DNA from 3 places in the Scandinavium tedordense genome. Region 3 is predicted to be linked to each of the others. Evidence: predicted binding sites of a transcription regulator. Region 3 holds the regulator's gene; each other region holds the start of a gene.
What was found. The regulator PurR, encoded in region 3, represses purine synthesis genes. The targets are predictions, from matches to a motif close to CANGCAAACGTTTGCNTG.

Region 1 (10,160 bases), on a different contig from region 3:
GAGTATGCCGCCGGGCTGGCGCATCAGGCGCTGGAAAGCGGCAAAAACGTGATGATATTTTCCGATAACGTCACGCTCGATGATGAAATTGCACTCAAAACTCGTGCCCGTGAATGCGGTCTGCTCGTAATGGGGCCAGACTGTGGCACCTCGATTTTGGCCGGGACGCCGCTGGCTTTCGCCAACGTCATGCCCAAGGGAAATATCGGCGTTATCGGCGCCTCCGGGACCGGTATCCAGGAGCTCACTTCACAAATCGCCCTCGCCGGAGAAGGGATAACTCACGCCATTGGGCTGGGTGGGCGTGATCTTAGCGAGCAAGTGGGAGGCATCAGCGCGCTGACCGCGCTGGAGATGCTGGCGAGCGATGCGCCAAGCCAGGTACTGGTCTTTGTGTCCAAACCTCCCGCAGAAACTGTACGCCATCGGGTCATTCAGGCGATGAAAGCCAGCGGGAAACCTGTGGTGGCGCTGTTCCTCGGCTATGTCTCTCCGGTTACCCACGATGAAAACGTCTGGTTTGCCGCCACCCTGGATGAGGCAGCCCGGCTGGCCTGCTTGCTTTCACGCGTTGCGAGTCGAGTCGCGAGCCGGGTAGATACCTGCGCGCCGGCTGCCGGAGGTGTTTTGCGCGGGCTGTACACTGGCGGCACCCTGGCGGCAGAAGCCTCGATGCTGCTGGCCAGCCACCTCGGGATCGAACCTGACCCACAGCATCATCACGGCATAATGCTGGATGCGCAAGGACATCAGGTTATCGATCTGGGCGATGATTTTTACACCGTGGGCCGCCCACATCCGATGATCGACCCGTCCCTGCGCAACCAGCTGGTTGCCGGGCTGGCGCAGCAGCCTGACGTCAGCGTTCTGCTGCTCGATGTGGTACTCGGCTATGGCGCGACCGACGATCCTGCCGGGCCTCTGGTGGAGGCCATCGCCAAAGCACAGGCGGGACGAAGCACGACACATCCACTTCAGGTTATCGCCACTGTCACCGGTACTGAGCGCGATCCGCAGGTGCGTTCGATGCAAATTGCCATTCTGGAAGATGCCGGGATAGCGGTAGTCAATTCTCTGCCAGAAGCGACCCTGCTGGCGGTGGAATTACTGCACCCACGTCCGGTTCACATCGCAAAAAGCACAGCGGCGCTGCTGGAAGGTGTGGCGGTGATCAATGCCGGGTTGCGCAGTTTTGCTCTGGATTTACAGGCTGTCGACACCCCAGTGGTGCATTACTCATGGATGCCCGTGGCGGGCGGCAATCAACAACTGGCGCGTTTATTAGAACGTTTGCAATAAGGGGTTCCAATGTTTACATCCGTGGCGCAAGCCAATGTCGCAGTAATCGAACGTATTCGTCAGGCGCGTCCTCACTGGCTAGATGTCAAACCCGCCGCCTCGCTTATCTCTGTGCTTAATCAGGGAAAAACGTTGCTGCACGCCGGGCCGCCAATGCGCTGGCAGGAGATGACCGGCCCGATGAAAGGGGCCTGCATTGGGGCCTGCCTGTTTGAAGGTTGGGCTGCCAATGAGCACAGTGCGCTGGCGTTGCTTGAAAGCGGGCAGGTCACGTTTATTCCTTGTCATCACGTTAACGCAGTGGGGCCGATGGGCGGTATTACCTCCGCCAGTATGCCGATGCTGGTGGTGGAGAACATTACTGACGGCAACCGCGCTTTTTGCAATCTAAATGAAGGGATCGGCAAAGTGATGCGCTTTGGCGCGTATGGCGAAGACGTTCAACAGCGGCTGCGTTGGATGCGTGACGTGCTGGGGCCGGTGCTGAGTGCGGCGCTGGACACCTTTGATCGTGGCATCGATCTGACCGCTATGATGGCGCAGGGCATCACCATGGGAGATGAATTCCATCAGCGCAATATCGCCACCTCAGCGCTGTTGATGCGCGTGCTGGCCCCACAGATTGCCCGTCTGAATCATGATAAGCAGCAGATTGCCGAAGTCCTCGATTTCCTTAGCCTCACCGATCAGTTCTTCCTCAACGTGGCGATGGCTTACTGCAAAGCGGCGATGGACGCCGGGGCGCAGGTGCGGGCAGGCAGCATCGTGACCGCCATGACCCGCAACGGTAATCAGTTCGGCATTCGCGTTAGCGGTCTGGGTGAGCGTTGGTTTACCGCGCCGGTCAACACGCCGCAGGGATTGTTCTTCACCGGTTTCAGCCAGCAGCAGGCCAACCCAGATATGGGGGACAGCGCCATTACCGAAACTTTTGGTATCGGCGGCGCGGCGATGATTGCGGCCCCGGGGGTGACCCGTTTTGTCGGGGCCGGGGGCATGGAAGCGGCGAAATCGGTTTCTGAGGAAATGGCGGAAATCTTCGTCGAGCGCAACATGCAGTTGCAAATCCCCGGCTGGGATTTCCAGGGCGCCTGTCTGGGGCTGGACATCCGGAGAGTGGTGGAAACCGGGATCACACCGTTGATCAATACCGGGATTGCTCACCAGGAGGCCGGGATTGGCCAGATTGGTGCGGGTACGGTCAGGGCGCCGCTGGGCTGCTTCGAACAGGCGCTGCTGGCGCTGGCCGATGAGCTGGGCGTGAACTAAATGCGCCTTATTGCGCCGTTGATCGGTAGCCTGCAGGCCACGCACTCCGATCAGCGCTGGCAGCTGGCAGGCATCTGGCGGCGCAGTATCAATCTGCAGAGTGGCGCCGATGCGATGCTGACGCTGCATCGCATCGGGAGCGGGATTAGCCCTGCCGGATGGGTGCTACGCGGCCATGATTTTGATCAGCTGCGTCAGGCTCTCGGCCCGACTAGCCGGGTGGGGTCAGATGCGCATTCGCTGACGCTGGGCGGTTATACCATTTGCGCGCCGCAACGGCGTTGTTCGCTGCGCCTCGTGCCACCCTCTACACCGTATCGTTTAGCGGCCAGCGAGATGCAGCGTGCGGCAGAAACCGGGCTGTTTGGTCCGTTATGGAAGGCGTCAATGCTGCCGTTGCCCAATGAGTTACGCCAGTTTGCGCATGCCTTTGGCGTGGCACTGAACGGGCAGGCGGTTGACTGGCGGGAGTGGCTTGGCAAAGGCCCCGGCCTCACACCAAGCCATGACGATACGCTGACCGGGATGTTGCTGGCGGCCTGGTACTTTGGCGCGCTGAACCTTTCACGCGCCGCGCCATTTTTTGCCGCGTCCAGTGCACTGACCGAGGTGACGACAGCCGTGAGCGTCAATTATTTGCACTATGCGGCGATGGGCTGTTTTTCCTCACCGTTGCTGCATTTCGCCCATGCCCTGAGCCATCAACGACGCCTGGATGAAGCCATTGACGCCGTGCTGGCGCTCGGCCATACCTCCGGGGCGGATACGCTGCTGGGGTTCTGGGCTGCACAACAGATTATCAAGGGAACACAATGAAAACTCTGGTGGTTGCCCTCGGCGGCAACGCATTACTTCAGCGCGGAGAAGCGCTGACCGTAGAAAATCAGTATCGCAATATCGCCAGCGCAGTGCCTGCACTGGCACGGCTGGCAAAGCATTATCGACTGGCGATTGTGCACGGTAATGGCCCGCAGGTTGGGTTGTTGGCTCTGCAAAATCTCGCCTATCAGGAGAGCGTCACGCCTTACCCGCTCGATGTGCTGGTGGCGGAAAGTCAGGGCATGATTGGCTATATGCTGGCCCAGCGCCTGAGCACTGAGGCAGACATGCCGCCGGTGACCAATGTGATGACACGCATAGCGGTGGCGAAAGATGACCCAGCATTCAGCGCTCCGGAGAAATTTATCGGCCCGGTGTATGCGCCTGAGCAGCAAACGCAGCTGGAAGCCTGTCACGGCTGGACTATGAAGCGCGATGGCAAGCATATACGCCGCGTGGTGCCGTCGCCGGTCCCGCAGCAGATCATGGATATCAACGCCATCGAACTGCTGTTACAGGCCGGACATGTGGTGATTTGTGGCGGCGGTGGCGGTGTGCCGGTGCTGAAAAGCGGGGCAGGGGTGGAAGCTGTGATTGACAAAGACCTGGCGGCGGCGCTGTTGGCTGAACATATTCAGGCCGACGGGCTGGTTATCCTGACCGATGCGGATGCGGTGTATCAACATTGGGGCACGCCGCAGCAACGGGCGATACGCCGGGCGACGCCGCAGGAGCTGGCCCCGTTTGCCAAAGCCGATGGTGCGATGGGGCCAAAAGTTGCCGCTGTTAGTGGGTACGTGACCCGTCTCGGGAAACCTGCGTGGATTGGCGCCCTGTCGCGCATTGAGGAGACTCTGGCCGGGCAGGCGGGAACCTGTATCAGTCTGGAGTGAGACAGTCGTTAACGTGCCCGGCAGCGCAACGCCACCGGGCAAGAGGACTACGGCAACTGAGACTGTGCCCAGGTAATTCCGCTGGTATATTCCGGCGGCAGCAGTGGAACCAGTGCTTCAAGAGTGGCGCTTAAACGATCGGTGTCGCTGTCATTGAGGTTTAAATGGCCGACCTTCCGGCCTGCACGCACCTCTTTCGCATACCAGTGCAAATGCACCAGTGGCAGCTTCAGCCAGTCCGTATTCAGGTCTGTACCAATCAGGTTGACCATTACTGATGGACTGTTGATGACCGGTGGCGGCAGCGGTAGTTGAGTGATAGCGCGCAGATGCAGTTCGAACTGGCTGATGGACGCACCGTTTTGCGTCCAGTGCCCGCTGTTGTGCACGCGTGGGGCCAGTTCATTAATCAGTAGCCCGGCAGGGGTGATAAAGCACTCCATCGCCATCACGCCGACGTAGTTCAGCTCATTCATAATGGACGTGAGCATGGTTTCGGCCTGCGCCTGCTGCTCTGCATTAGCCTGCGGGAAGGCGACGCTGACGCGCAGAATACCATCCTGATGCAGGTTGTGGGTCAGCGGATAGAACACCGTCGTACCGTCATGCGCTCTGGCACCGACCAGCGACACTTCACCGCTGAAATTAATGCCTTTCTCAACGATGCATTCGCCATAGCAGTCGTCCGGCAGTTGTTCGGTTTCGTGGCTGCGCAAGCGCCACTGACCACGCCCGTCATAACCGCCGGTGCGGCGCTTAACGATGGCCAGTTCGCCGAGATCATCAAACACGCCGGGCCATTCGGTTTTCTCTGCCAGCAGCTGCCACGGCGCGGTGGCGAGACTCAGCTTGTCGAACAACTGTTTTTGCGTCAGGCGGTCAGCGATTATCGGAAAGACGTCGCGGTTAACGAACGCCGGATGACGCGCCAGTTCGCGGGTTAACGCGGTTTCTGGCCAGCGCTCAATTTCAGCCGTAATGACGCTTTGCTGAAATGGCACGGCTTCCGGATCAGCTTCGAGGCCGACCGGCCAGACGTCGATCCCCAACGGTTCACCGGCCTGGCGCAGCATGCGGCCTAACTGACCGTTGCCGAGGACGCAAACCTGTTTCATGCACCACCCCGCGGGTCCGGATTCTCCAGAACCTCGTCGGTTTGCGCTTTACGCCAGTCGGCCAGGCGCTGATGCAATTCGCTGTCGTGTGTAGCAAGGATTTGTGCGGCCAGCAGGGCGGCGTTGGCGGCTCCTGCTTTGCCAATCGCCAGCGTTCCCACCGGAATACCGCGCGGCATCTGGACGATAGAGTAGAGGCTATCCACACCGCTCAGGGCTGCGCTCTGAACGGGTACGCCGAGCACGGGAACCAGAGTTTTCGCTGCAATCATACCTGGTAAATGCGCTGCACCGCCTGCGCCCGCAATAATCACCTGATAACCGTTGTCTTCTGCCGTTTCGGCAAAGCTGAACAGTTTATCGGGCGTGCGATGGGCAGAGACGATTTCCACGTGGTGTGGAACATTCAGGGAATCAAAGATTTCGGCGGCAAACTGCATGGTAGCCCAGTCGCTTTTGGACCCCATCACGATGGCGACTCGCGCCGGATTGTTGCGGGAAGACATGCGTCTTAAAACTCCTGTGGGTGTGGAACACACTGCTTTGAAGGCCACAGAGAATAGCACGGAAAAACGCCAAGGAAAACGGTTGCGCGGTCATGAAAGCGGTGAATGCGGTGCCTGTTTTTCTGTTCCTGTAAATCTGACCCATAAGGAGGAGAAATACGGTAAAGTCACGCATGGACTTACCTGTAGGAAAATATCGACTGCGTCGTCATCAGACATATTACGCAGCGCAGCATTTCATGAGGAGAAGGTATGCTGGCAATACTTCGCACCCCGGAGGGGAAAAAATTTCTGACCGCCGTTGCTATCGTTTTCATTATTGCGGTAACGGTGGTGTCTAAAGTCACGTTCCAGGGGGTTGAAGATCAATACAATCTGCCGATGGATCAGTGGAGCGTGTCGATGTACTTCATTCAGGGCGCATGGGCCACTATCTACAGCATTATGTTCACCATCATTGGCTCACTGCCGTTTGGCTTCTATTTCCTCGGTCCGAAAGACGATCGCGGTTAAGTTTTTTGCTTAAGAAAGGCAGTTCAGAAAGGGAAGGCGATTAATTCGACGTTATCGGTGGTCACTTTGACCATCGATCCTTCGCTGTGCCACGCGCCTAACACCACACGAAAAGCGGGTTTCCCGTTTGCGGTGAGCTCGTGAATCGCCGGGCGATGGGTATGCCCATGAATGAGCCATTGCACCTGATGCTTTTCCATCACATCGACCACAGCGTGGGCGTTGACGTCCATGATTTCCATCGATTTATGGCTGTTGGCGTTCTTGCTGTCATCGCGCATTTTGGCGGCGATGCGGCGGCGAACGAATAGCGGCAGGGCCAGAAACAGCCTTTGCAGCCAGGGCTGATGAACTTTGGCGCGGAAGGCCAGATACCCAGGATCGTCTGTACATAGCGTGTCGCCGTGTATGACCAACACCTTTCGGCCATACAGATCCAGACACTGCTCTTCGGGCAGTAACGTCATGCCACTCTCACGGGCAAAACGCTTGCCAAGCAGAAAGTCACGGTTGCCGTGGATGAAGAAACAGGGCACACCAGAATCGACCAGTGCTTTGATTTCTTGTGCTATCTCACGATGAAGCGGTTCAGGGCTGTCATCGCCAATCCAGGCTTCAAATAGATCGCCGAGAATGTACAGCGCGTCCGCGCTGCGGGCAACACCTCGTAAAAAACGCAGAAAACCGGCGGTGATCGCCGGTTCTTCTGTGTGCAGATGCAAATCTGCAATAAAGAGTGTCGCCACGAATTACTCGCTAACGGTCACGCTTGTCACAATAACGTCTTCTTTAGGAACGTCCTGGTGCATGCCGCTGCGGCCAGTTGCCACGGCTTTAATCTTATCAACAACGTCCATGCCTTCAGCCACTTCTGCGAATACGCAGTAACCCCAGCCTTGCAGGTTTTCGCCGGAGAAGTTCAGGAAATCGTTATCAACGATGTTGATGAAGAACTGTGCGGTAGCGGAGTGTGGCGCCTGAGTACGGGCCATTGCCAGCGTACCACGGGTGTTTTTCAGGCCGTTGTTCGCTTCGTTTTTGATCTGATCTTTGGTTTCTTTCTGATTCATGCCCGGCTCAAAGCCGCCGCCCTGGATCATAAAACCGTTGATAACACGGTGGAAAATGGTGTTGTCGTAGAAACCTTCGCGGCAGTAGTCCAGGAAGTTTTTAACTGTTTCAGGCGCTTTATCATCAAACGTTTTGATTACGATATCGCCGTGATTAGTGTGGAAAGTAACCATTTTTGCATCCTGTTCCGATATTGTGGTGCGAATACCCGCTGGCGGGTCACGTATAGGGGGTTGTTATAGCATAACCGCCGGGTTCGATCACCTTGCATTGCGTGCTGCTTCCGGATCGAATTACAGGTAGAATATTCGCTTTACGATCACACTCGTTTACATGGAATCTTCAATGTTAAAAATCTTTAATACACTGACGCGCCAAAAAGAGGAATTCAAACCTATTCATGCAGGAGTTGTCGGCATGTACGTGTGTGGTATTACCGTTTACGATCTCTGTCATATCGGCCACGGCCGTACGTTTGTGGCCTTTGACGTGGTAGCGCGCTACCTGCGTTTTCTTGGCTACCAGCTGAAATACGTGCGTAATATCACCGATATTGACGACAAAATCATCAAGCGTGCTAATGAAAACGGTGAGGATTTTGTGGCATTGGTTGATCGCATGATCGTCGAAATGCACAACGATTTTGATGCATTGAATATCCTGCGCCCGGACAACGAACCGCGTGCTACGCACCATATTCATGAAATAGTCGAAATAACCGAACGCCTGATAGAACGAGGTCATGCCTACGTGGCAGCCAACGGCGACGTGATGTTCTCGGTGCCGAGCGATCCAAACTACGGCCTGCTGTCGCGTCAGGATCTCGACAATCTTCAGGCCGGTGCCCGCGTTGAGGTGGTTGACGTGAAGCGTAATCCAATGGACTTCGTGTTGTGGAAAATGTCCAAAGCCGACGAACCAAGCTGGCCATCACCGTGGGGTGACGGGCGTCCAGGCTGGCACATCGAATGTTCCGCCATGAACTGCAAACAGCTCGGTTCCCATTTCGATATTCACGGCGGTGGTTCGGACCTGATGTTCCCGCACCATGAGAATGAAATCGCGCAGTCCACCTGTGCGCACGAGGGTGAGTACGTCAACACCTGGATGCACTCCGGGATGGTGATGGTTGACCGCGAAAAAATGTCCAAATCACTGGGCAACTTCTTCTCCGTGCGTGAGGTGCTGAAATATTACGACGCGGAAACCGTGCGTTATTTCCTGATGTCCGGCCACTATCGCAGCCAGCTAAATTACAGCGAAGATAACCTCAAGCAGGCACGTTCTGCGCTTGAACGTCTGTATACCGCGCTGCGCGGTACTGATGCCAGCGTAGAGGCGGCGGGCGGTGACGCGTTTGAAACGCGCTTCCGTGATGCGATGGATGACGATTTCAACACCCCTGAAGCCTACTCCGTGCTGTTTGATATGGCACGTGAAGTGAACCGTCTGAAGGGCGAAGATGTGGCTGCGGCGAACGCCATGGCGGCACATTTGCGTAAACTTTCTGCCGTGCTGGGCCTGTTGGCGCAGGATCCGGAAGAGTTCCTACAGGGCGGCGCGCAGGCAGATGACGGCGAAGTGGCTGAAATAGAAGCGTTGATCAAACAGCGTCTGGACGCGCGTCAGTCAAAAGACTGGGCGGCGGCGGATGCGGCGCGTGACCGTTTGAACGAAATGGGTATCGTGCTGGAAGACGGTGCACAGGGGACAACCTGGCGTCGTAAGTAACACGTCATTTGGATTAACTGCCCGGTGGCGCTGTGCTGACCGGTCCTACAATGAAAAACGTAGGCCCGTGTAAGCGTAGCGCCACCGGGCTTTTTTATGCTGATTCGCGGGCGATCAGCTGGCCTGACAGCGTGACTTTCTGCGTCTGTAACTCGGGTTCTTTGAGTTTACGGATGATAAGACTTGCCGCCTGTCGGCCCGTTTCTTCACTGGCGGAGGAGACAAAAGTGAATGACGGGGAGGTGAGATTGATGTGCAGCATATCTTCAAAGCCGATCAGCGCTACTTGCTGGGTCAGGAACACATCTTTCCCGATAGTACGCCCGACCTGATGAATACCGTTGATACAGCCGATCATCGCGTCCGGAGAGTGGCACAGCAGGGCGGTGAGGGTGTTGTTTTTCTCCAGCAGATGCCGGGTGGCGATGCTGGCCGCATGCGTATCATCGCTGCATGCCGGGGCTGAATCCTCTTTGTATACCATGCCATTTTGCACCAGCGCACTGCGAAAACCCTGCAGCCGTTGCTGGCGAATCAGACACTCGTCCTGACCGCCGATATAGCCAATGCTGCGGTGTCCACGCTCAATCAGATAGCGGGTCGCAAGGCTCGCCGCCTGGCGGTTATCGCGCATCACCAGATTGCAGTTCTCTTCCATCAGCGACTGGGAAACCACCACTAACGGTAAAGGACACGCGCGAATTTGCTCCGGCAGGTGAGGGCGTTTGGTGTCGGAAGCCAGATAAATCACGCCCGCTACGCCCTGTTGTTTGAACGATAGCAGGCAACGCTCGAGGCTGGCGTGGTCGTCCTGCGGCTGACCGAGAAACACCATATAACCTTGCTTCTCCAGTTCCTGAACCACGCTGGCCATCACCTTGATGGAAAAACTGTCGCTGAAATCGCGCAGGATAAGGCCTATCAGATTGGACGTATTGGAACGC
Region 2 (10,160 bases), on a different contig from region 3:
TGCTGGAAGTGTTGTTCTCGGTACTGCTGGCGCCGGTTCGTATGCTGTTCCACACCGTGTTTGTGGTCAGCGCGTTCCTTGGCTGGGAAGTGGTATGGAACTCACCACAACGTGATGATGACTCAACCCCCTGGGGTGAAGCCTTCATGCGTCACGGTTCTCAGTTGCTGCTGGGTCTGGTGTGGGCTGTGGGTATGGCGTGGCTGGACTTACGTTTTCTGTTCTGGCTGGCACCGATTGTCTTCTCGCTGATCCTGTCGCCATTTGTGTCGGTGATTTCCAGCCGTTCAACCATCGGTCTGCGTACCAAACGCTGGAAACTGTTCCTTATTCCGGAAGAGTATTCCCCGCCGCAGGTTTTGCAGGACACCGACAAGTACGTGGTGCTGAACCGCACCCGTTCGCTGGACGATGGCTTTATGCACGCGGTGTTTAACCCGTCATTTAACGCCCTGGCGACAGCGATGGCGACCGCGCGTCACCGTGACAGTAAAGTGCAGGAAATTGCCCGCGACCGTCACGTTGAGCAGGCGCTGAACGAAACGCCGGACAAACTGAACCGCGACCGCCGCCTGGTACTGCTGAGCGATCCGGTGACCATGTCACGCATGCACTATCGCGTGTGGTCTTCCCCGGAGAGATACACTTCGTGGGTGAACCATTACGCGGAAATCACGCTAAATCCACGGGCAATTAAAGCGAAGTAACTTCCGCTGGAACGTGTTTGAAAATAAAATACCGGTCGATTGACCGGTATTTTTTTAATGAGGTTTTGATGAACAGAAACGCGGTGAGGATCCTGGTGGTGTGCCTGATGGCGCTCATGCTGAGCGGCTGCGGCAGCATTATCAGCCGGACCATACCGGGCCAGGGGCACGGAAATCAGTACTATCCTGGCGTGCAGTGGGACGTCAGAGATTCCGCATGGCGTTACATTACCATCCTCGATCTGCCGTTCTCGCTGGTCTTTGATACGTTGCTGTTACCCATAGACGCGAATCATGGCCCTTACGAGTAACTAGCGCTCATCCCACTCGTCGGCTGCCGTCTGGCCCTCTTCGGTGTCCAGAGGCGGTTCGAGCTGAAATTCGCCCTCATCCCACTCGTGGAGTGTATTTTCTTCAATCCACTCCTGCGTCAGTTCAATTTCGTCGAAATCGCCGTCAAAGACGCTCTGCGCACCTTCTCCGCTTACCATCGGCAGGCATTCGCCTTCTTCACCTTCAGTGGCAAAGAATTCGGCCTGCCACATAATATCGCCATCCTGCAGGATGTATTTCTGTAAGTTGAGCTGCTGAACACTGAGTTCGGCTTCTCCGGGGTTAGGGCTGCTGGCAACGAACTCTTCGCGAGCCGCATCAATAGCTTCGTCGAGCGTGGCGTACATAGTCATCTCATTCTCCCTGCGGTTTGACGTGGTTTTCAGGAAAAGAATAGACGAAGTTTCGGTTAAGCAAGAACGTCAGATGAAAAATCATTCAGATGGATTATTCAATGGCCGGACGATCGTCCTTTTTATTCTCGGCAGAAGGGGTTGAGACTGGGCGTGTACGGCGCATACTCAGGCCCGTGTAGATAGCGTTGAACATGACCACGCTCGCGGTCACCAGGAACACTGTGCGAAAACCGTAGCTCGCTGAGACCGAGGCGCCAATCAGTGGTCCAGTGACGTTGCCGATATCGCGAAAAGACTGGTTATAGCTGAAAATGCGCCCGGCAATTTGGTTGGTGGAGTTGTACACCAGCAGCGTCTGAACGGCGGGCAGCAGCGCACCGTCGGCGGCGCCGAGCAGGAAGCGCAGCAGGCCAAGCTGCCAGGGGGTCTGCACAAACGACATCGGAATTAACAGCAGAACAGAGATGATCAGCGCCGCAATCAGGATTTTTTCCGGCCCGATTCTGTCACCCAGTTTGCCCAGACGAGGGGCGCTGATCAGCGCGGCAACGCCTGGCACTGAGGCAATCATCCCGCTGATAAACGCGATATTACTGACGTTACCCGCCAGCTCCCGTACATACAGCGTCAAAATCGGGGCGATGGAGCCGGTCGCCACCTGGATAATCATGGTAGTGATAAACAGGCTGAGTACCAGTTTCGGGCTTTTCAGCGAGGAAAGAACGTCTCTGGCGTGCAGCATCTCTTTTTTCGGCACCGGCTCGAACTGCTCGCGGATAAGTAAAAGTGTCAGCAGGAAACACAAAAACAGCACGCTGGCAGTCATAAAGAACACCGGACGCAGGCCGTAGGTGTCTGCCATCAGGCCGCCCGCTAAAGGGCCAAGTAGCGCACCGCTCACCGCCCCGGTGGAAAGTGTCCCAAGCGCCCAGCCGCTTTTATGGCGAGGGATTTGCGTGGCGATCAGCGCATTGGCGTTCGGCACAAAGCCGCCGAGAAGACCCAACAGCGCGCGCAGAACCAGAAACTGCCAGATATTCTGCGCGAAGCCCATCAGCACCATCACAATCGCCATGCCGAGCGCAGAGCGTAGCAGCATAATTTTTCGACCTTTACGGTCTGCCAGCCCACCCCAAAACGGCGAGGCGATAGCGGAAAACAGAAAGGTGATGCTGAATACCAGTCCGGACCACATGTTTAGCGCGCTGTGTCCGGTGACGCCGAGTCGTTCGACGTACAGCGGCAGGAAAGGCATGACCAGACTAAAGGCCGCGCCAGTGAGAAAGCAGCCGATCCAGGCGATGGTGAGATTCCGTTTCCAGCTTATGGGGGCATCTGAGGAAAGCATAGGGTTCCGCGTAATGACGCTAGGGTCGTTCAAAATGAAGTGATAAGCAGGCTAATTATGCGCTTGCTAAATCATGACTGCAATCAACGACGACGAAACCGGAAAAGAAAAAAGCAGGCCGGGTAACCGCAGAGCCACCCGGCAGGTAAGGGTCAGTAGCGGGAAGGGGTGCCTTCCGGGCGTGTTTTGAAACGGCGATGCAGCCACATGTACTGCTCGGGCGCCATCAAAATGCATTGTTCAATCACTTTGTTCATCCACGCAGCGGTGGTTTCGGCATCGTCCAGCGGCGGGGCGCACTCTGGCTCGAGGATCACCAACTCATAGCCTTTACCCCCCGGCTTTCGGCGCGGCACGAAAGGCACAATGCAGGCCTTCGACATGCGCGTCAGGGTGTAAGTCCCGGAAGTGGTTGCCGCTTTGTCGACGCCGAACAGCGGCACAAACACGCTGCCCTGAGGGCCGTAGTCGTGATCGGGTGCGTACCAAATGACTTCACCTTTTTTAAGGGCACGGATCATGCCTTTTAAATCTTTGCGATCGAGCATGTCTTTATTGGAGCGCATCCGTCCCCTGGTCTGCACCAGATCGATAACCGGATTATCATTTGGGCGATAAACGCCAATCCCTGGAGACGCGTGCAGGCCAAACATGCGGGCGCCGATTTCTAGCGTCAGGAAGTGGATACCGATAAGCAGAATGCCTTTTTTCTCGGCCTCCAGCGCCCGGATATGTTCCACTCCGATAGCGTCGCTCCAGCGAGCCATTCGTTTGTCGGACCAGAACCACGCCATGCCAGTTTCCATCAAACCCATGCCCACGGATTCAAAGTTTTTGACTACCCAGTCGTGACGCGTTTTTTCGTCCATATTGGGAAAGCACAGTTCGAGATTGCGATAGGCAATATGGGAGCGTCGTTTCATTAGACGCAGCGAAAGACGGCCCAGGGAAGTACCGAGACGGTAGAGGATCGGATAAGGAAGCTGAACCAGTAGCCACAACAGGCCGACGCCCAGCCAGGTTAACCAGTAACGCGGGTGAAGGAGCGCGGCGGAAAATTTAGGTAAATGCGTCATCTCAGTCCTGTTCTTTCGAGCAATTGATTCTATTATCGCACTTTTTCGGGCTTCGCCCAAATGACTCCAGGCGGAACGTCTGTTATTGCAGCAAATGTAGTGAGTGTATCTGTTTGAGGTGAGAAAGATGTAGCGCAAAATGTGTGGATGTAAATTCGCAGCACATGCTATATGATGCGGGCCGCGAATTTTCTCATAAACGAATGCAGGAACCACACCATGCCAGTGTTGCATAACCGCATCTCGAATGAGCAATTGAAGGCGCAGATGATGGCTGAAACCGAGCCGCGCACGACAATCTCATTCTATAAATACTTCACCATTACCGATCCAAAGGCGACCCGTGATGCGCTGTACCAGGCGTTCACCGGACTCAGCGTGTTTGGCCGCGTCTATCTCGCCCATGAAGGGATTAACGCGCAAATCAGCGTGCCGGAGAGCAAAGTCGACGCTTTCCGTGAGTTGCTGTACGGTTTTGATCCGGCATTCAACAATCTGCGCCTGAATATTGCTCTGGATGACGACGGTAAATCATTCTGGGTACTGCGCATGAAAGTGCGTGACCGCATCGTCGCTGACGGCATCGATGACCCGTCATTTGACGCCAGTGACGTGGGTGAATACCTGAAAGCAGCCGAAGTGAATGCGATGCTCGACGATCCCGATGCGGTGTTTATCGACATGCGTAACCACTACGAATACGAAGTGGGCCATTTCCAAAACGCACTGGAAATCCCGGCTGACACCTTCCGCGACCAGCTGCCAAAAGCGGTTGAAATGATGGAAGAGTACCGCGACAAGAAAATTGTCATGTACTGTACCGGCGGGATCCGCTGCGAAAAAGCCAGTGCGTTTATGAAGCACAAAGGCTTCAATAAGGTCTGGCACATTGAGGGCGGGATCATTGAATACGCTCGCCGCGCCCGTGAGCAGGGTCTGCCGGTGCGTTTTATTGGTAAGAACTTCGTGTTCGACGAACGCATGGGCGAGCGCATTTCAGACGACGTGATCGCACATTGTCACCAGTGCGGTACGGCGTGCGACAGCCACACTAATTGTCTGAATGACGGCTGTCACCTGCTGTTCATTCAGTGCCCGACGTGCGCGGAGAAATTCCGCGGTTGTTGCAGCGAGATGTGCAAAGAAGAGAGTGTTCTGCCGGAAGAAGAGCAGCGTCGACTGCGGGCAGGGCGTGAAAACGGCAACAAGATTTTCAATAAATCGCGTGGTCAGCTGAATACGCGGCTGGGTATTCCTGACCCTGACTGAGTGATTGCTGACAGCAATTTTCTGATAGCCCGGTAAGCGTAATGCTACCGGGCTTTTTTACGCCTGTTACTGTGCGAAACGCGCGAGGCTAAATGGCGTTAGATCGAACGCTGGCGTTTTGCCTTGAGCAAAATCAGCGGCAATCTCGCCCAGCACCGAGGTGAACTTAAAGCCGTGTCCGCTCAGACCAGAAATCACCAGCGTGTTGTCATGACCGGGCTGGGTGTCGATGATGAAGTCTTCGTCCGGCGAATTATCGTAGGTGCAGGCCGCGCCGTGCAGGCAGCAGCCAATCCCAGGTAGCACGTTACGCAGGAAATTAAAGGCTTCAGAGCCATCCGTTGCCACTGCGCCAAACGGTTTACGTTGTTCAGGTGAATCAATAACTTGTCCCCCGTTGTGCTTACCGATTTTGAGTTCGTTGTCTTCAGCCGGGAAACCGTAATACTGGTCACCGTTAGGCAGCTCGCCGGTAAACGCCGGGAAGTTGTTTTTGCGGCTGTAACGCCCATCGGCCTGGTACCAGGCAAACACTTTACGCACCGGTTGAATCGGCAGTTCTGGCAGAAGCCTGGTGACCCAGGTTCCGGCGCTCACCAACAGACGTTTGGCGGTGTAACTGCCATCGGTGGTTTCAACGGTGACGCCATCCGCGTGATGCGAAACGGCGGTGACAGGGCAATTGAACAGCTGAGCACAACCGGCTTCACGGGCCAGTTCTACCCAGGCTTTGACCGCCAACTCACTGCGCAATACGCCGGAAGCTGGTTCAAACAGCCCGATGTAATCCTCCGGCACGCGGATCTCCGGCCAGCGTGCCATCAGCGCCTGGCTGTCCAGCCGCTCAACGTTCAGACCGAACTGATGGGCGCTCTGCTCAACGTTGGCGAGGAACGGAGAATGAGCCGGCCCCAGGTTGATGACGCCGGTTTTCTCAAAAATCTCTTCACCGCTCAGCGTGGCAAGTTCATCCCACAGGGTTTGTGCGCGAAGAACCAGCGGCACATATTTTTCACCCTCGCCGTAGGCATGGCGAATCAGACGCGTATCGCCGTGGTGGCTGCCTTCGTTATGCGGTGGCAGATGGGCGTCGGTCATCAGAACCGACAGCCCTGCGCGGGAAGCGTAATAACCGGCGGCGGCACCGACAGAGCCACTGCCGATAATTATTAAGTCGTAGTTCATGCGTGTCTCATCTCTGTTCGTTATTAGCAGGGTAATTAATCTGATAATGCGTGACAAGCCAGAAATAATTAAGGCACCCGATGGGTGCCTGTTACGTAAATTTTTGGCATCAAGCGCTAATGCCTTCGATACTCGTTTTCCTGGAAATCGCCGGATTCAATTTTGGCGATGCCCGCTTCTAAAATAGAAATAAACTGGCGGGCTACATCGGTCGTTAACCATAGCGTTTGACCGATTTCTGCTTCGTTGTGACTCGATAGTGTGGGGTTCTGGTAGTGCAGGCGCAGCATCAGCGCGTCATAGCTGTCTACGGTGCTGATGTCCCATCCGACGAGGGGATGGGTCTGGATGACTTCATTATTCTTTTCCATCATAACCCCTTATTAACGTGTTTAAAGACAACGGTTCGAGGTTCAATGCGTGTTTTCTGAAGCATACTAATTATATCAACAACTATGAAAATATTCGAACTTTCGGGTAAATGGCAACATTTTTTTCTGGTTCAATCGTTTTTTTGAACAATAAAGCGACAGTTAGTTCGTTATTTTTTAAAAGAATAGTGATGCAATAAGAAAAGGGTTAAAAAAAGCACAAAATGAAATTAAAAAAGCCGGGGCGACCCGGCAAAAAATTACATAATGGTGGAGCGTTTTTTAATCGAATCAGGCAGGGTTAAACCAGTCATCCGCGCTTTCCCAGGTTTCCTGAAGAATTTCGCTAATGCGGTCTTTGTCTTCTTTAGCGCCGCCGAGAACGGAAAGATTATTACCCGCAGCATAGCGCACGCTGACTTGTCCGTTCTGGTCTGGGAATTGATCGAGAATACGACGGGAAAGCTCGCTGGTGAGCGCATCAATAGCGCCTGCGGGCAGGACAGTAGTTCTGGCGATGGTCACTTCAATACGCATAATTTGTCCCCTGTTGAATATACTGGATATTTATACAGTGAGTTTGCAAAACTTACAACAGGGGACAATCACTTTTTTAGCGCTTAATGCTCCAGTTTACGGTTTCACCGGCGAGGAAAGGGATCAGTGTGTCGTCGGTCAGGGCGATACTGTCGACAACCTGGCTCTCTTTGCGCTCCAGTTCGATGAAGCTTTCATTGACCGGCAGGCCGTAGAAACGTGGGCCGTTCAGCGAGCAGAAGCCTTCGAAGTGTTGTAAGGCGTTCATTTCGTCGAACACCGTGGCATAACTGCCAAGCGCCGTTGGCGCGTTGAAGCAGCCTGCACAACCGCAACTGGCTTCTTTGCGATGACGCGCATGTGGGGCGGAGTCGGTGCCGAGGAACGCGCGCTCAAAGCCGCTGGCAACCAGTTCACGCAGCGCCTGCTGGTGAATATTGCGTTTGAGGATAGGCAGGCAGTACAGATGAGGGCGCACGCCGCCAACCAGCATGTGGTTGCGGTTAAACATCAGATGCTGTGGGGTAATGGTGGCGGCCAGCAGTTCGTTACCCTCGCGCACGTATTCAGCGGCATCTTTGGTGGTGATATGTTCAAACACCACTTTCAGACCCGGCAGACGCTGGCGCATCGGCTCCATCACCGTTTCGATAAAGCGTGCTTCACGGTCAAAAATGTCGATCTCAGCGTGGGTAACTTCGCCGTGGACCAGCAGCGGCATGCCCAGCTTTTGCATACGTTCCAGTACCGGCATGATCGTATCAATGCTGGTGACGCCGTGGCTGGAGTTGGTGGTCGCATTCGCCGGATACAGTTTGGCGGCGGTAAACACGCCTTCATTGAATCCGCGTTCCAGCTCGTTTGGATCAAGGGTGTCGGTCAAATAGCAGGTCATCAGCGGGGTAAAGTCATGGCCCGCAGGCACGGCATCAAGAATGCGCTGGCGGTAGCTGATGGCGGCATCAACGGTGGTCACCGGTGGCACCAGGTTTGGCATCACAATCGCCCGGCCATACACTTCACTGGTGTAAGGCACGACGGTTTTCAGCATATCGCCATTGCGCAGATGGATATGCCAGTCGTCGGGACGGCGGATTTTCAGTAGCTGGGATTGTGCTGTCATGGAAGGCTCCGGCTTGTTGAGAAGGGCTATTTTTGCCGGGCACTAAGATTAAACGTAAACGTTTTCCTTTGCACTCCTTTCCGTAAAAAAAAACGGGCGCTATTTGCGCCCGCATCCAAATCATTAGCCGATTCGATTAGTCCGTCAGTGGAATGACAATCTCGCCCGGTTTCACTTCAATGCCTTTCGCGTATTTTTTCGCCAGCGCCTCGCCTTGGCTTGCGTCTTCACGCAGGACGTAGGCCGGCTGCTTGTTGAAGTAGCTACGCAGGGACTGGTTCAGATACGGCATCATGGTTTGCACCACCGACTGCATCTTCTCAGGCTCAACTTTCGCATCGACCACTTCCATTTCCTGCAGGAAGATGGCGCCTTTTTCTTTATTAAAGACCGGTAGCGCTTTCAGCTTGAGGTTAATCGTTGCTTTCTGATTACCAAACAGCGAGCTCATATCGAGATTTGCGACGCCGGTGAGCGTGATTTTATTCGGTTCTTCGCGGCCAATGGCGCTGGAGAGGTTAGTCAGCACAATGTGTGCGTCAGCCACGCCCGGCAGGCCAATATCTTTCGAGAAATTGTTTCGCTTTTGCAGCGCCTGATTAATTTCTTGCTCACTCACGGTGTACTGCGTGAGCTGGTTACAGCCTACCAGCAGGACGCTCGCAATAAATGCGGCGACTATAAACAACTTTTTCATGGGTTTCCTTAACATGTTGCTTTTGACTCATCCTGACACAAAGCAGCATGCCCTGTCAGCCTAATGCGCACCAGCAGAATCCGCTGAATTGTTACCACACATAACTTCAGGCGCCGGGTGCGACCATCCCGGTTGAGCGCTTTGCCCGCATCGAACAGCCAGCCGCCACCTGCGTAACCGAGCACCGCCAAAATGCCTAAACCTTGCTGAACGAGCTGGCGCAGCCCAAGGGCAATGCCAACCAGCATGTTATCGACAAGCATGAAATATTTTCCCAGGCGGGGAGCCTGTGAAATGCGCGAGGACATTTCCCTTCCAGGGGAATGAAACGGAGAGAGGTTCCTACTTCTACCGTCATAACGCTGATTTTCAGGGGCTGCGGGCAACAATATTTTTTTATCAAAAGACTATTTTGATAGAGTTTATTTATCGAAAAGCGGAAGTGCCTCAGAAAAACGTATGTCGCTGTTTTCACAAGGTGGCGACAGGCAGGTATAGTGAAGGTAATGGCGGTTTGAAGGAGTGGGGGAAGATGTTTGGCTATCGTAGTAACGTGCCGAAAGTGCGCTTAACAACAGACCGTCTTGTGGTGCGTCTGGTCCATGACCGCGACGCCTGGCGGCTCGCCGATTATTACGCGGAAAATAAAACGTTCCTGAAACCCTGGGAACCGATCCGTGACGACAGCCATTGCTATCCTTCAGGCTGGCAAGCGCGCTTGTCGATGATCAGCGAGTTTCACAAACAGGGTTCCGCGTTTTACTTTGTGTTGCTTGACCCGGAAGAAAAAGAAATCGTCGGTGTGGCCAATTTTTCCAACGTGGTGCGCGGATCGTTTCATGCCTGTTATCTGGGCTATTCGATTGGCGAAAAATGGCAGGGACAGGGGCTGATGTACGAAGCGCTGACGTCCGCCATTCGCTACATGCAGCGCACCCAGCATATACACCGCATTATGGCCAACTATATGCCGCACAATCAGCGTAGCGGCGCGCTACTGGCCAAGCTCGGATTTGAAAAAGAAGGATTCGCCAAAGACTATCTGTTGATTGACGGGGAGTGGCGGGACCACGTTCTGACGGCGCTCACCACACGCGAGTGGACGGCGGGTCGATAAGGAGAAATCATGAAGTATCAGTTAACGGTGCTTGAAGCACG
Region 3 (10,160 bases):
TTTGCACGTCCAGCCCTTCGCAGCGCGCCTGGGCCATCTTCTGCTGTTCAGCCGAAATGGTCACACCGACGACGCTCACGTCGTAGTTTTTCGCCATAAATTGCGCCAGCCCACCCCAGCCGCAGCCGATATCCAGAACCCGCATGCCGCGCTGCAAATGCAGTTTCTGACAAATGAGGTCCAGTTTCGCCTGTTGTGCCTGTTCCAGCGTTTCCGCATCTTTCCAGTACGCGCAGGAATATTGCATAAAGGGGTCAAGCATCCGACTGAATAAATCGTTGCCCAAATCGTAATGCTCTTTACCCACTATCCAGGCGCGTTTTTTACTTTGAAGATTGAGCAGACGGGCACCTGCGACACGAAGCGTGTCTTTAAGATGGTGGGGGAGTTGGCTTTCCAGACCGGCACGAAGCACATTATGAAAAAATACATCGAGCCGTTCGCATTCCCACCAGCCGTCCATATAGCTTTCGCCTAATCCCAGTGACCCTTCCTGCAGCACACGTTTAAAGAACAGGGGATTATTGACCCGGATATCTGAGGGAGCAGAACCATTAACCCTGACGCCGGCACGACTCAGTAATTCATTAACAATGCGGTACCAGTCATCATCAGGCACATTTACTTCTTCTATACACGATGAACTCATAGCTTCTCCATCACGCGGCTTGTGATCAGAACCTTAAAACAGCGTAGACGCTTTTTTGGTTGTGTGAGAACTCTCACGGAATATCCGTGAGTCTGCTATCCGACGTAGAACAGAGGAAGGGAGATAACCCTTGCCGAAAGGCCTTCCGTGGTTAATCGGGGGAGATCCGTTCCCCCGTTAATCGCTAATATTTATCGTATTTATGTGTTACCGAACCAGTATAGGCCGCAAAAATGAGTGATTCAATAAAAAATTCTTAGCAAACTAATGACTGAATTGTTACATAGTCGCTAACGATACTATGCGTGTGATTCTTCAGTTGGACCCGCGTTTTCATCACGTTGTGCAACAAACTGCATCCGGTAACCCCAGCCTGCCAGAACCACGGTGGCCAGCATCACGCTGGTGGTGGTCAGGAGTGGAGTAGAAATCAGGGTGGAAACCACCAGGCTTGCCAGGAAACACAAACCCAACTGCAACGTGTTTTGCATCGCAGCTGCCCGACCCGTAGCGTGTGGGAACGGGCGCAGTGCCTGAGCCACAACGATTGGGTAAATCGCGCCGTTGGCCATCGCCATCAGACAGAAAGGGATCAGCAGGGTGGTCAGTGAGCTGCCTGCGGTCAAACCGACAGCAAAGGTGCCCGCTACGCTCACGGCAAAGGCCAGCAGCAGCCATGGCAGCATCTGTTGTCCTTCCCATTTTTGCAGGGCGGCACGACAGCCGTAGCCCCCAATAAGGAAAGCGATGGTCTGCGGCACGTAGCTCAGGCCAATCACCGTCGGGCCGTAACCCATGGCGCTCAGAATAAACGGCGAGCCGGTCAGCCACGCAAAGAAGCTGGCGGAGCAGGCGGCGTAAATCAGTACGTTGCCGCGATAATCTTTCGAGCGCAAAAGTGTCAGGAAGGTCAGCGGCTGTTCTTCTTTATGCACGGTTCGCACGGGTTTTTGCAGACGTAGCGCAGGCAGCATCAGCAGCAGCGTAATGCCGAACAGGGTGGCAAAAATTGCCTGCCATTCGAAATGATGCAGGATCCAGCTGCCGAGCAGCGGTGCCAGCGCTGGGGAAAGTCCAACCAGCGGCATGATAGTCGCGAAGATACGATTGGTGCGTTGGGCCGGATAATAATCGGTGACCATCGCCTGCCAGGTGACGGTAGCGGCGCAAACGCCGACCGCCTGAACGAAGCGGAGCACCAGCAGCAGGGTTGCATCACGGACCCACAGCATCCCCAGACAGCCAAAGGCGAATATCGCCAAGCCGGTCAGCAGAATAGGTTTACGACCGTAACGGTCAGACAGCGGACCCCACATCAGCTGTGCGAGGGCAAAACCGGCCAGGAACAGGCTCAGGCTGGCGCTGACGGCAGCAGCAGGGGTTTGTAAATCAGTTTGAATGGCGGCAAATGCGGGCAGATACATATCGGTTGCCAGAAAACCGAGTACGCTCAGGCCAGCCAGCCAGCACAAAAATCCTTTCCCAGGTTGCTTATTCATTTTCTTTCTCGTTGCAGGTGTCGATGGCAGCAGAGTGTAGGGAGTGCAACTTCTCTTGTGAAACGCTAATATTTGTCTGGTGAGTTCAAATTTTTTGCAGGCAGCCTATGTGGTCAGAATATTCTCTAGAAGTCGTGGACGCCGTAGCGCGTAACGGGAGCTTCAGCGCAGCCGCGCAGGAGTTGCACCGTGTGCCTTCTGCGATCAGCTATACCGTACGTCAGCTGGAAGAATGGCTGGCGGTACCGCTGTTTGAACGACGCCATCGCGACGTAGAATTAACCCCCGCAGGTGCCTGGTTTTTGAAAGAGGGTCGCTCTGTTATCAAAAAAATGCAGATCACCCGCCAGCAGTGTCAGCAAATTGCCAACGGCTGGCGTGGCAATTTGGCCATCGCGGTGGATAATATTGTGCGCCCGGAACGTACCCGGCAGATGATTGTCGATTTCTATCGCCACTTTAAGGATGTCGAACTGTGCGTTTTCCAGGAAGTATTCAACGGCGTGTGGGATGCGTTATCCGACGGGCGTGTAGAGCTGGCGATTGGCGCCACACAGGCGATCCCGGTCGGTGGGCGTTACGCATTTCGTGATATGGGGATGCTGAGCTGGAACTGCGTGGTGTCGAGTCAACATCCGCTGGCGCAGATGCCCGGCCCGCTCAGCGATGATGTGTTGCGCAACTGGCCGGCGCTGGTACGGGAAGATACCTCGCGATCGCTGCCGAAACGTATCACCTGGTTGCTGGATAATCAAAAACGGATTGTGGTGCCGGACTGGGAATCTTCCGCGACCTGTCTTTCCGCTGGTCTGTGTGCCGGAATGGTGCCCACGCATTTTGCCCGTCCGTATATCGACAGTGGTGAATGGGTGGCGCTGGAGCTGGAAAATCCGTTCCCTGATGCAGCGTGCTGCCTGACCTGGCAACAAAATGACATGTCACCGGCGCTGAGCTGGCTGCTGGAGTATTTGGGGGACAGTGAAACGTTGAATAAAGAGTGGTTACAGGAGCCGGAATAACCGGCTCCTGAGAGGTCATTAACGGCGGTAGTCGCGGAATGGGCCGTCGGCCACCGAGCGGCGCTCGATCAGGCGAGGATGCACTTCAATAGACTGCGACTCTTCACGCTTATTGACGATGCGATCCAGCAGCATATCGAAGGCCGCTTCACCCAGCGAATCCTTAGGCTGGTGGATAGTGGTCAGGGCAGGGGTAAAGAAGCGCGCGTTGCGCACGTTATCGTAACCAATGACTGAAATATCCTGTGGAACACGCAGACCCATTTCGTCTGCGGCACACAACGCACCCATCGCCATAATGTCACCGCCGCAGAACACGGCGGTTGGGCGTGGCTGTTGTGCAAGAATTTGCTGCATGGCGCGATAGCCGGATTCCGGCTCAAAATCACCCTGAACAATCCAGTTTTCAGGCACGTTGATTTGCGCTTCTTCCATGGCTTTCATGAAGCCCGCCAGACGTCCGGCGCCGGTGTTACGCTCCATCGGGCCAGGAATGACGCCGATTTCACGATGACCGCGTTCGACCAGATAGCGTCCGGCAATATAGCCCCCCTGGAAAGCGTTATCATTCACCGAGTCGGTAAAATCAGCTTTAGATTCGCCCCAGTCCATCACCACCATCGGGATGTGACGGTACTCTTCCAGCATCTCGAGCACCGACTGCGGGTATTCGGAACACATCACCAGTAGGCCATCGACGCGCTTTTGCGCCATCATTGAAAGATAGGCGCGCTGTTTTTCAAGGTTGTTCCAGGCATTACCCAAGATCAGGGTATAGCCTTTCTCGAAGCAGTTTTTCTCAACGGCTTCAATGATTTCAGCAAAATAGGCAGCTTCACTGCTGGTTGCCAGCAGGCCGATTGTTTTGGTGTGATTCACCTTCAGGCTGCGTGCCACGGCGCTTGGGGAGTAGTGCAGCTCTTTAATGGCCGCCCATACCGCGTTACGGGTATCTTCTGCCACGAAACGCGTCTTGTTAATTACATGTGATACAGTTGTAGTGGAAACGTTTGCGCGTTTCGCTACATCTTTAATAGTTGCCATTCGTTCTCACTCCAGACCCTTTCCTTACGCCTGATTACCGACACGAAAACGTTTGCCTTTACACACCCTTAACACAATTCAACTGAATTGCAGTACGCCGGGAGACAGACAGGACGACGGGAGGGGGTCAATGGCTGGTACGCTTTTAAATTAGCGTGGAATTTTGTCTGATTCTGAGGCAAAGGGAAAGAGAAAAATCGCTATGAGCCTAAAACCTGGAAGATTTTTGCGTATATTTGTGCAAAAATGAGCAAGCTCACTTTTGTTGTGGGGATTAAAAGGAGAAAAATTGATGAGTACCGACCTGAAGCTCTCTCTGATGACCACCGTTATCGCTTTGGCGCTGATCGTTGCTGCCGCGCTGACTGCTGTACTGCACTGATTTATCCGGAGGGAGAGCTCTCTTCCTCCTTCTCATTTTCCTTCCTGATTGTTATCAAATTCGCAAAAAACTTTTGCCATTTTGTTTACTTTTGTTTTTTTGTGATTGATGTCATGCTTTTGGCTTCTGCTTTCGCACTGTCTCAATGAGATGGCTTACCGGAGTCGTTACATGAAAATCAATTTCCCCCTGCTGGCACTGGCTGTTGGGGCATTTGGCATAGGTACCACTGAGTTTTCGCCAATGGGCCTGCTGCCTGTCATCGCCAAAGGTGTGGACGTGTCGATTCCCGCGGCCGGAATGCTGATCAGCGCCTATGCCATTGGCGTGATGGTCGGTGCCCCGCTGATGACGCTGCTGCTTTCACATCGCGCGCGCCGTAATGCGCTTATTTTCCTGATGGCAATTTTCACGCTCGGCAATGTGCTGTCGGCTATCGCGCCGGATTACACTACGCTGCTGTTGTCGCGCATTATCACCAGTCTTAATCATGGCGCTTTCTTCGGCCTCGGCTCGGTTGTGGCTGCAAGCGTAGTGCCTAAGCACAAGCAAGCCAGCGCGGTGGCGACCATGTTTATGGGGCTGACGATTGCCAATATCGGCGGCGTTCCGGCGGCCACTTGGCTTGGTGAAACCATCGGCTGGCGAATGTCGTTCCTTGCGACGGCCGGACTTGGCCTGGTGGCGATGGTCAGCCTGTGGTTCTCGTTACCGAAGGGCAGCAGCGGTGAACGCCCGGACGTAAAAAAAGAGCTGTCGGTTCTGATGCGCCCACAGGTGCTGACGGCGCTGTTGACGACCGTGCTCGGGGCCGGGGCGATGTTCACGCTCTACACCTATATTTCGCCAGTGCTGCATACCATTACGCATGCGTCACCGCTGTTCGTTACCGCCATGCTGGTACTGATTGGCATCGGCTTCTCTATCGGTAACTATCTCGGTGGCAAGTTTGCTGACCGCTCCGTGACTGCCACGCTGAAAGGTTTCCTGACGCTACTTATCATTATCATGGCGTTCATCCCGTGGCTTGCGCAAAACGAAATCGGTGCGGCGGTGAGCATGGTTATCTGGGGGGCGGCGACCTTCGCGGTAGTTCCTCCGCTACAAATGCGCGTGATGCGTGTAGCACATGAAGCACCAGGTCTGTCGTCATCGGTCAATATTGGGGCGTTCAACCTGGGTAATGCGCTGGGCGCGGCCGCGGGCGGGGCAGTGATTTCCGGCGGTCTGGGTTACACCTTCGTGCCAGTAATGGGTGCGATTATCGCTGGGGTTGCGTTACTGGTTGTGCTGATGACTGGGCGTCGTCAGCCAGAAGAAGTGTATTCCAGCCATTGATAATATGCCCGGCGGGTGATGTTTCTCGCCGGGCAATAGATTATGCCGCCAGGTTCTTCGCGACAAATTCCCAGTTTACCAGCGCCCAGAAATGCTCGAGATAGTTCGGGCGGGCGTTACGGTAGTCAATGTAGTAGGCATGTTCCCACACATCCACGGTCAGCAGCGGTTTGGCGTCAGTCGTTAACGGGGTACCCGCGTTAGACGTAGAAACGATAGCCAGTTTGCCGTCTGTATTTTTCACAAGCCAGGTCCAGCCAGCGCCGAAATTCTTAACAGCGGCATCGGTGAACTGTGCTTTAAAGTCAGCAAAGCTGCCGAAGCTCGTGTTAATAGCGGCTGCGACGTCACCGTTTGGCTCGCCACCGGCGTTGGGTGCCAGGCAGTTCCAGTAAAACGTGTGGTTCCATACCTGTGCAGCATTGTTGAAAACGCCCGCTTCGGAAGTGCGAACGATCTCTTCCAGCGTTTTGCCCTCAAACGCAGTGCCTTTGATCAGGTTGTTGAGGTTGGTGACATACGTCTGGTGATGTTTGCCGTAGTGGTATTCCAGCGTTTCTACGGAGATGTGTGGCGCCAGGGCGTCTTTTGCATACGGTAATGCAGGTAATTCGAATGACATTGCTTATTCTCCCTATTATTTTATTACTCAATAACCATGCATTGAGTATGGATAGGGTAGCAAATTAAAAGATGTGGCTAAAGAAGAACTTACCCTATCGATATATCGACAGGGCAGGGATCAGCGAATTGTTTTAGGCGTCATCACGCGTCGTGCGCCAACGTAGTGGTTCGCCCAGTAATCTTCGCTCAGAGAGGTAATCTGGATATCGCGGCCGGTGCGCGGGGACTGAATAAATTTGCCATTGCCGACGTAAACGCCTACGTGATCGGCAGTGCCACGACCGCGGGTACGGAAGAACACCAAATCGCCGCTTTGCAGCTCACCCCGGTTAACAGCGCGCGCATCACGCAAGTGATACATTTCATTCGCGGTGCGAGGAATACGGAATTTCACCAGATCTTTATACGCGTAATAAACCAGACCGCTGCAATCGAAACCGGTGCGTGGCGAAGTGCCACCCCAACGGTATGGTTTGCCAATCTGGCCCATCAATTTATTCATCGCCGTTTTTTGTGCTTTCTGCACGCGTGCTTTATGTGCATCCGCAATGGTTAACGGTTTTACGTCTTCGCTAAGGCATTTCTTTTTATGGCCTTTACGTACGCTGCATTTCTGCGCCATTTTGACGGAAGCGGTTTTCAGTGCGGGGCTATGTATTTTGCGGGTGGAGGCGGTTTTATTGACGGCGGATGTTTTTTTACTTTTGGCGGTCGTTGTTTGCTTAAGAGTACTGGTTTTCTTTTTGCTTGAAGTTTTCGTCGTCGATTTTGTTTTGTTGCCCGTCGTTTTCTTTTTACGGTCTGCTTTCGCTTGATGGGACTTTTGCGACGCAGAAGCACGCGCCTGCTCCGATGCGTGGGACAAAGGCGTAATGGACAACGATGTAAACAGCAAAGCACAGAGCGTGATCGAGACTTTATTTATCCGCGCCACTGAGCATTCCTCTGTTAGGCAGGCAAACGGTCATGCCTGGGTATGATTGACAAAACGAATCGATTCTAAAGCATAAAAACATTAATTGTTAATAGTGTTTTTGTATCTGCTGCACAGTTTCGTTAGCGACTGCAAAAAAATGCGTCAAAGTGGACATAACATGCTCGGAAAATGCGCATGTTTAGGCAGGGGAGGCCGATAAAGGCATATTTTTAAGGCAACTTCAAAAGGTCAGAGGTAAAATGCATTATCGTGAACAAAATGTTATTTTCTGACAGCCGTCGTTGACGTTACACTTAGCGACTACAGCCATAAAAAGAAGTTTAAGGAAGCAAGATATGAGTACGACTCTTGAGAAAATCCAGACCCAAATCGCCGAGAATCCAATCCTCCTGTATATGAAGGGATCCCCGAAACTGCCAAGCTGTGGTTTCTCTGCTCAGGCGGTTCAGGCACTGTCTGCCTGTGGCGAACGTTTTGCTTACGTTGATATTCTGCAAAACCCGGATATCCGCGCTGAGCTGCCAAAATACGCAAACTGGCCGACCTTCCCACAGCTGTGGATTGACGGTGAGCTGGTTGGCGGCTGTGACATCCTGATTGAGATGTACCAGCGTGGCGAACTGCAGCAGCTGATCAAAGAGACGGCTGCAAAGTACAAAGACGACGAGCAGAGCAGCGCTGAGTAAGTTTTTGACTGGTAATAAAAAAGCGACCCGATGGTCGCTTTTTTTATTCTTCGCTTTCGCTTTCTGGCAATGGTAGCGGCCAGCCGCCCAAACGTTTCCAGCGGTTGACGATTTCACAAAACAGCTGCGCCGTCTGTTCGGTGTCATACAGCGCAGAGTGTGCCTTGTTGCCGTCAAATTCCATTCCTGCGGCCAGGCAGGCTTTCGACAACACGGTTTGCCCCAGTGCCAGCCCGCTCAGCGCGGCGGTATCAAAAGTCACAAACGGGTGGAAGGGATTGCGTTTCAGCCCGGCGCGTTCAGAAGCGGCCATTATAAAGCTGTGATCGAATGTAGCGTTGTGCGCCACCATGATTGCCCGATTGCACTCCTGATCCTTCATGCCTTTACGTATTTCTTTATAGATAGCGTGCAGGGCGTCGTATTCGCTGACGGCACCACGTTCAGGGTCATTAGGATCAATACCATTAAACGCCAGCGCTTCCGGGACCAGATTCGCACCTTCAAACGGTTCAACATGGAAATGCAGTGTACTGTCCGGCATCAACCAGCCGTCTTCGTCCATTTTTAACGTCACGGCGGCGACTTCCAGCAGCGCATCTGTTTTGGCGTTAAAGCCCGCTGTTTCTACGTCTATTACTACAGGATAAAAACCACGGAAGCGGTCGCACAGTGCATTACGTTGAGCGTTGTCGGACATCAGGATCTCTTAGGCTTACAAAAAGTAGCGCGCATTATGGCAAATTTTGCCAGCAGTTGCAGCAGAGGCAGGAGCAAAAAAATGGGTGCCGTAGCACCCAGGGAGTCTTAATGACCAAGACCTTTACCGGCGTCTTTGGCTTCAATCAGTTCGATTTTATATCCATCTGGATCTTCGACAAAGGCGATAACGGTGGAGCCGCCTTTTACCGGACCGGCTTCGCGGGTTACGTTGCCGCCGTTATTGCGGATGCGCTCACAGGCTTCTGCGGCATTATCTACGCTCAGTGCGATATGGCCGTAAGCGGTGCCGAGATCGTAGCTTTCAACGTCCCAGTTATAGGTCAGTTCGATGACCGCTTCTTCACTCTCCGGGCCGTAGCCGACGAAGGCGAGGGAATATTTGTATTCCGGGTTTTCGCTGGTGCGCAGCAGCTTCATGCCCAGCACGTTGGTGTAAAATTCGATGGAACGTTGCAGATTGCCAACACGCAGCATGGTGTGAAGTAGGCGCATAGTCTTCCCCTTATCGTATTGTTTATAAAGCAGGACAATCAGTATAGCGGCGGATGCCCGCCGCTATCAATGCGGGGATTAGAGTGTAGGGTAGTCGGTATAACCTTCTGCGCCGCCGCCGTAGAAGGTTTCCGGGCGCTGTGGGTTCAGTTCTGCTTTACGTTCCAGACGTGCAACCAGGTCGGGGTTTGCGATGTATGCGCGACCAAATGCCACGGCATCAATCAGACCTTTAGCAATCAGATCTTCTGCTTTTTCCGGAGTGTACGCCCCGGCCCCGATAATTGGGCCGTGGAAACGTTCGCGTACTTTACGACGGAATTCTTCGGTATAAGGCTGACCGCCGGCCCAGTCTGGCTCAGACATGTGCAGGTATGCAATACCGCGTTTGCCCAGTCCTTCAATCAGATACAGCGCATCCGCTTCTTCGTTCGGGCCGTTGTCGGTGTTCTGGAACGAACCAATCGGCGAAACACGGATCCCGATGCGATCGGCGCTCCACTCTTTACTGACGGCATCTACCACTTCCAGCACCAGACGGGCGCGGTTTTCAATGCTACCGCCGTACTGATCGGTACGCTGGTTTGCTGATGGAGACAGGAACTGGTGCAGCAGGTAGCCGTGCGCGGAGTGCAGTTCAACGAGGTCGAAACCGGCTTCACGAGCGTTAGCCACCGCCTGGCGGAAATCGTCAACGATACCCGGGATTTCTTCCAGTTCCAGCGCGCGCGGTACAGACGTGTCTTCGCGAGTGGCGTGGCCGTTAG

Region 1: purE (5-(carboxyamino)imidazole ribonucleotide mutase) is a predicted target of PurR. The motif match lies at 5,973-5,990, and genes of this name have one in related genera.
Region 2: pyrC (dihydroorotase) is a predicted target of PurR. The motif match lies at 8,357-8,374, and genes of this name have one in related genera.

What each region holds. Positions count from the first base shown of each region.
Region 1 covers NZ_JALIGG010000057.1:37,100-47,259, forward strand. The annotation lists gene MUU46_RS16115 (acyl-CoA synthetase FdrA) at 1-1,299, shown strand, start outside; gene MUU46_RS16120 (YlbE family protein) at 1,309-2,568, shown strand; gene MUU46_RS16125 (oxamate carbamoyltransferase subunit AllH family protein) at 2,569-3,384, shown strand; gene MUU46_RS16130 (carbamate kinase) at 3,381-4,280, shown strand; gene purK (5-(carboxyamino)imidazole ribonucleotide synthase) at 4,328-5,395, opposite strand; gene purE (5-(carboxyamino)imidazole ribonucleotide mutase) at 5,392-5,901, opposite strand; gene MUU46_RS16145 (DUF2534 family protein) at 6,154-6,414, shown strand; gene lpxH (UDP-2,3-diacylglucosamine diphosphatase) at 6,438-7,160, opposite strand; gene ppiB (peptidylprolyl isomerase B) at 7,164-7,658, opposite strand; gene cysS (cysteine--tRNA ligase) at 7,831-9,216, shown strand; gene malI (Mal regulon transcriptional regulator MalI) at 9,311-10,160, opposite strand, start outside.
Region 2 covers NZ_JALIGG010000058.1:50,711-60,870, forward strand. The annotation lists gene mdoH (glucans biosynthesis glucosyltransferase MdoH) at 1-707, shown strand, start outside; gene MUU46_RS19570 (YceK/YidQ family lipoprotein) at 791-1,018, shown strand; gene MUU46_RS19575 (MysB family protein) at 1,019-1,393, opposite strand; gene mdtG (multidrug efflux MFS transporter MdtG) at 1,488-2,744, opposite strand; gene MUU46_RS19585 (Kdo(2)-lipid IV(A) acyltransferase) at 2,897-3,820, opposite strand; gene trhO (oxygen-dependent tRNA uridine(34) hydroxylase TrhO) at 4,040-5,089, shown strand; gene solA (N-methyl-L-tryptophan oxidase) at 5,156-6,274, opposite strand; gene bssS (biofilm formation regulator BssS) at 6,391-6,645, opposite strand; gene dinI (DNA damage-inducible protein I) at 6,937-7,182, opposite strand; gene pyrC (dihydroorotase) at 7,259-8,305, opposite strand; gene MUU46_RS19615 (lipoprotein) at 8,442-9,002, opposite strand; partial or broken gene MUU46_RS19620 (hypothetical protein) at 9,194-9,310, opposite strand; gene rimJ (ribosomal protein S5-alanine N-acetyltransferase) at 9,535-10,119, shown strand; gene MUU46_RS19630 (YceH family protein) at 10,129-10,160, shown strand, end outside.
Region 3 covers NZ_JALIGG010000056.1:70,049-80,208, reverse strand. The annotation lists gene cfa (cyclopropane fatty acyl phospholipid synthase) at 1-649, opposite strand, end outside; gene punC (purine nucleoside transporter PunC) at 949-2,148, opposite strand; gene punR (DNA-binding transcriptional activator PunR) at 2,256-3,167, shown strand; gene purR (HTH-type transcriptional repressor PurR) at 3,186-4,211, opposite strand; gene cydH (cytochrome bd-I oxidase subunit CydH) at 4,504-4,593, shown strand; gene MUU46_RS13510 (MFS transporter) at 4,765-5,931, shown strand; gene sodB (superoxide dismutase [Fe]) at 5,972-6,553, opposite strand; gene MUU46_RS13500 (C40 family peptidase) at 6,674-7,489, opposite strand; gene MUU46_RS13495 (Grx4 family monothiol glutaredoxin) at 7,828-8,178, shown strand; gene rnt (ribonuclease T) at 8,222-8,878, opposite strand; gene gloA (lactoylglutathione lyase) at 8,986-9,393, opposite strand; gene MUU46_RS13480 (alkene reductase) at 9,472-10,160, opposite strand, start outside.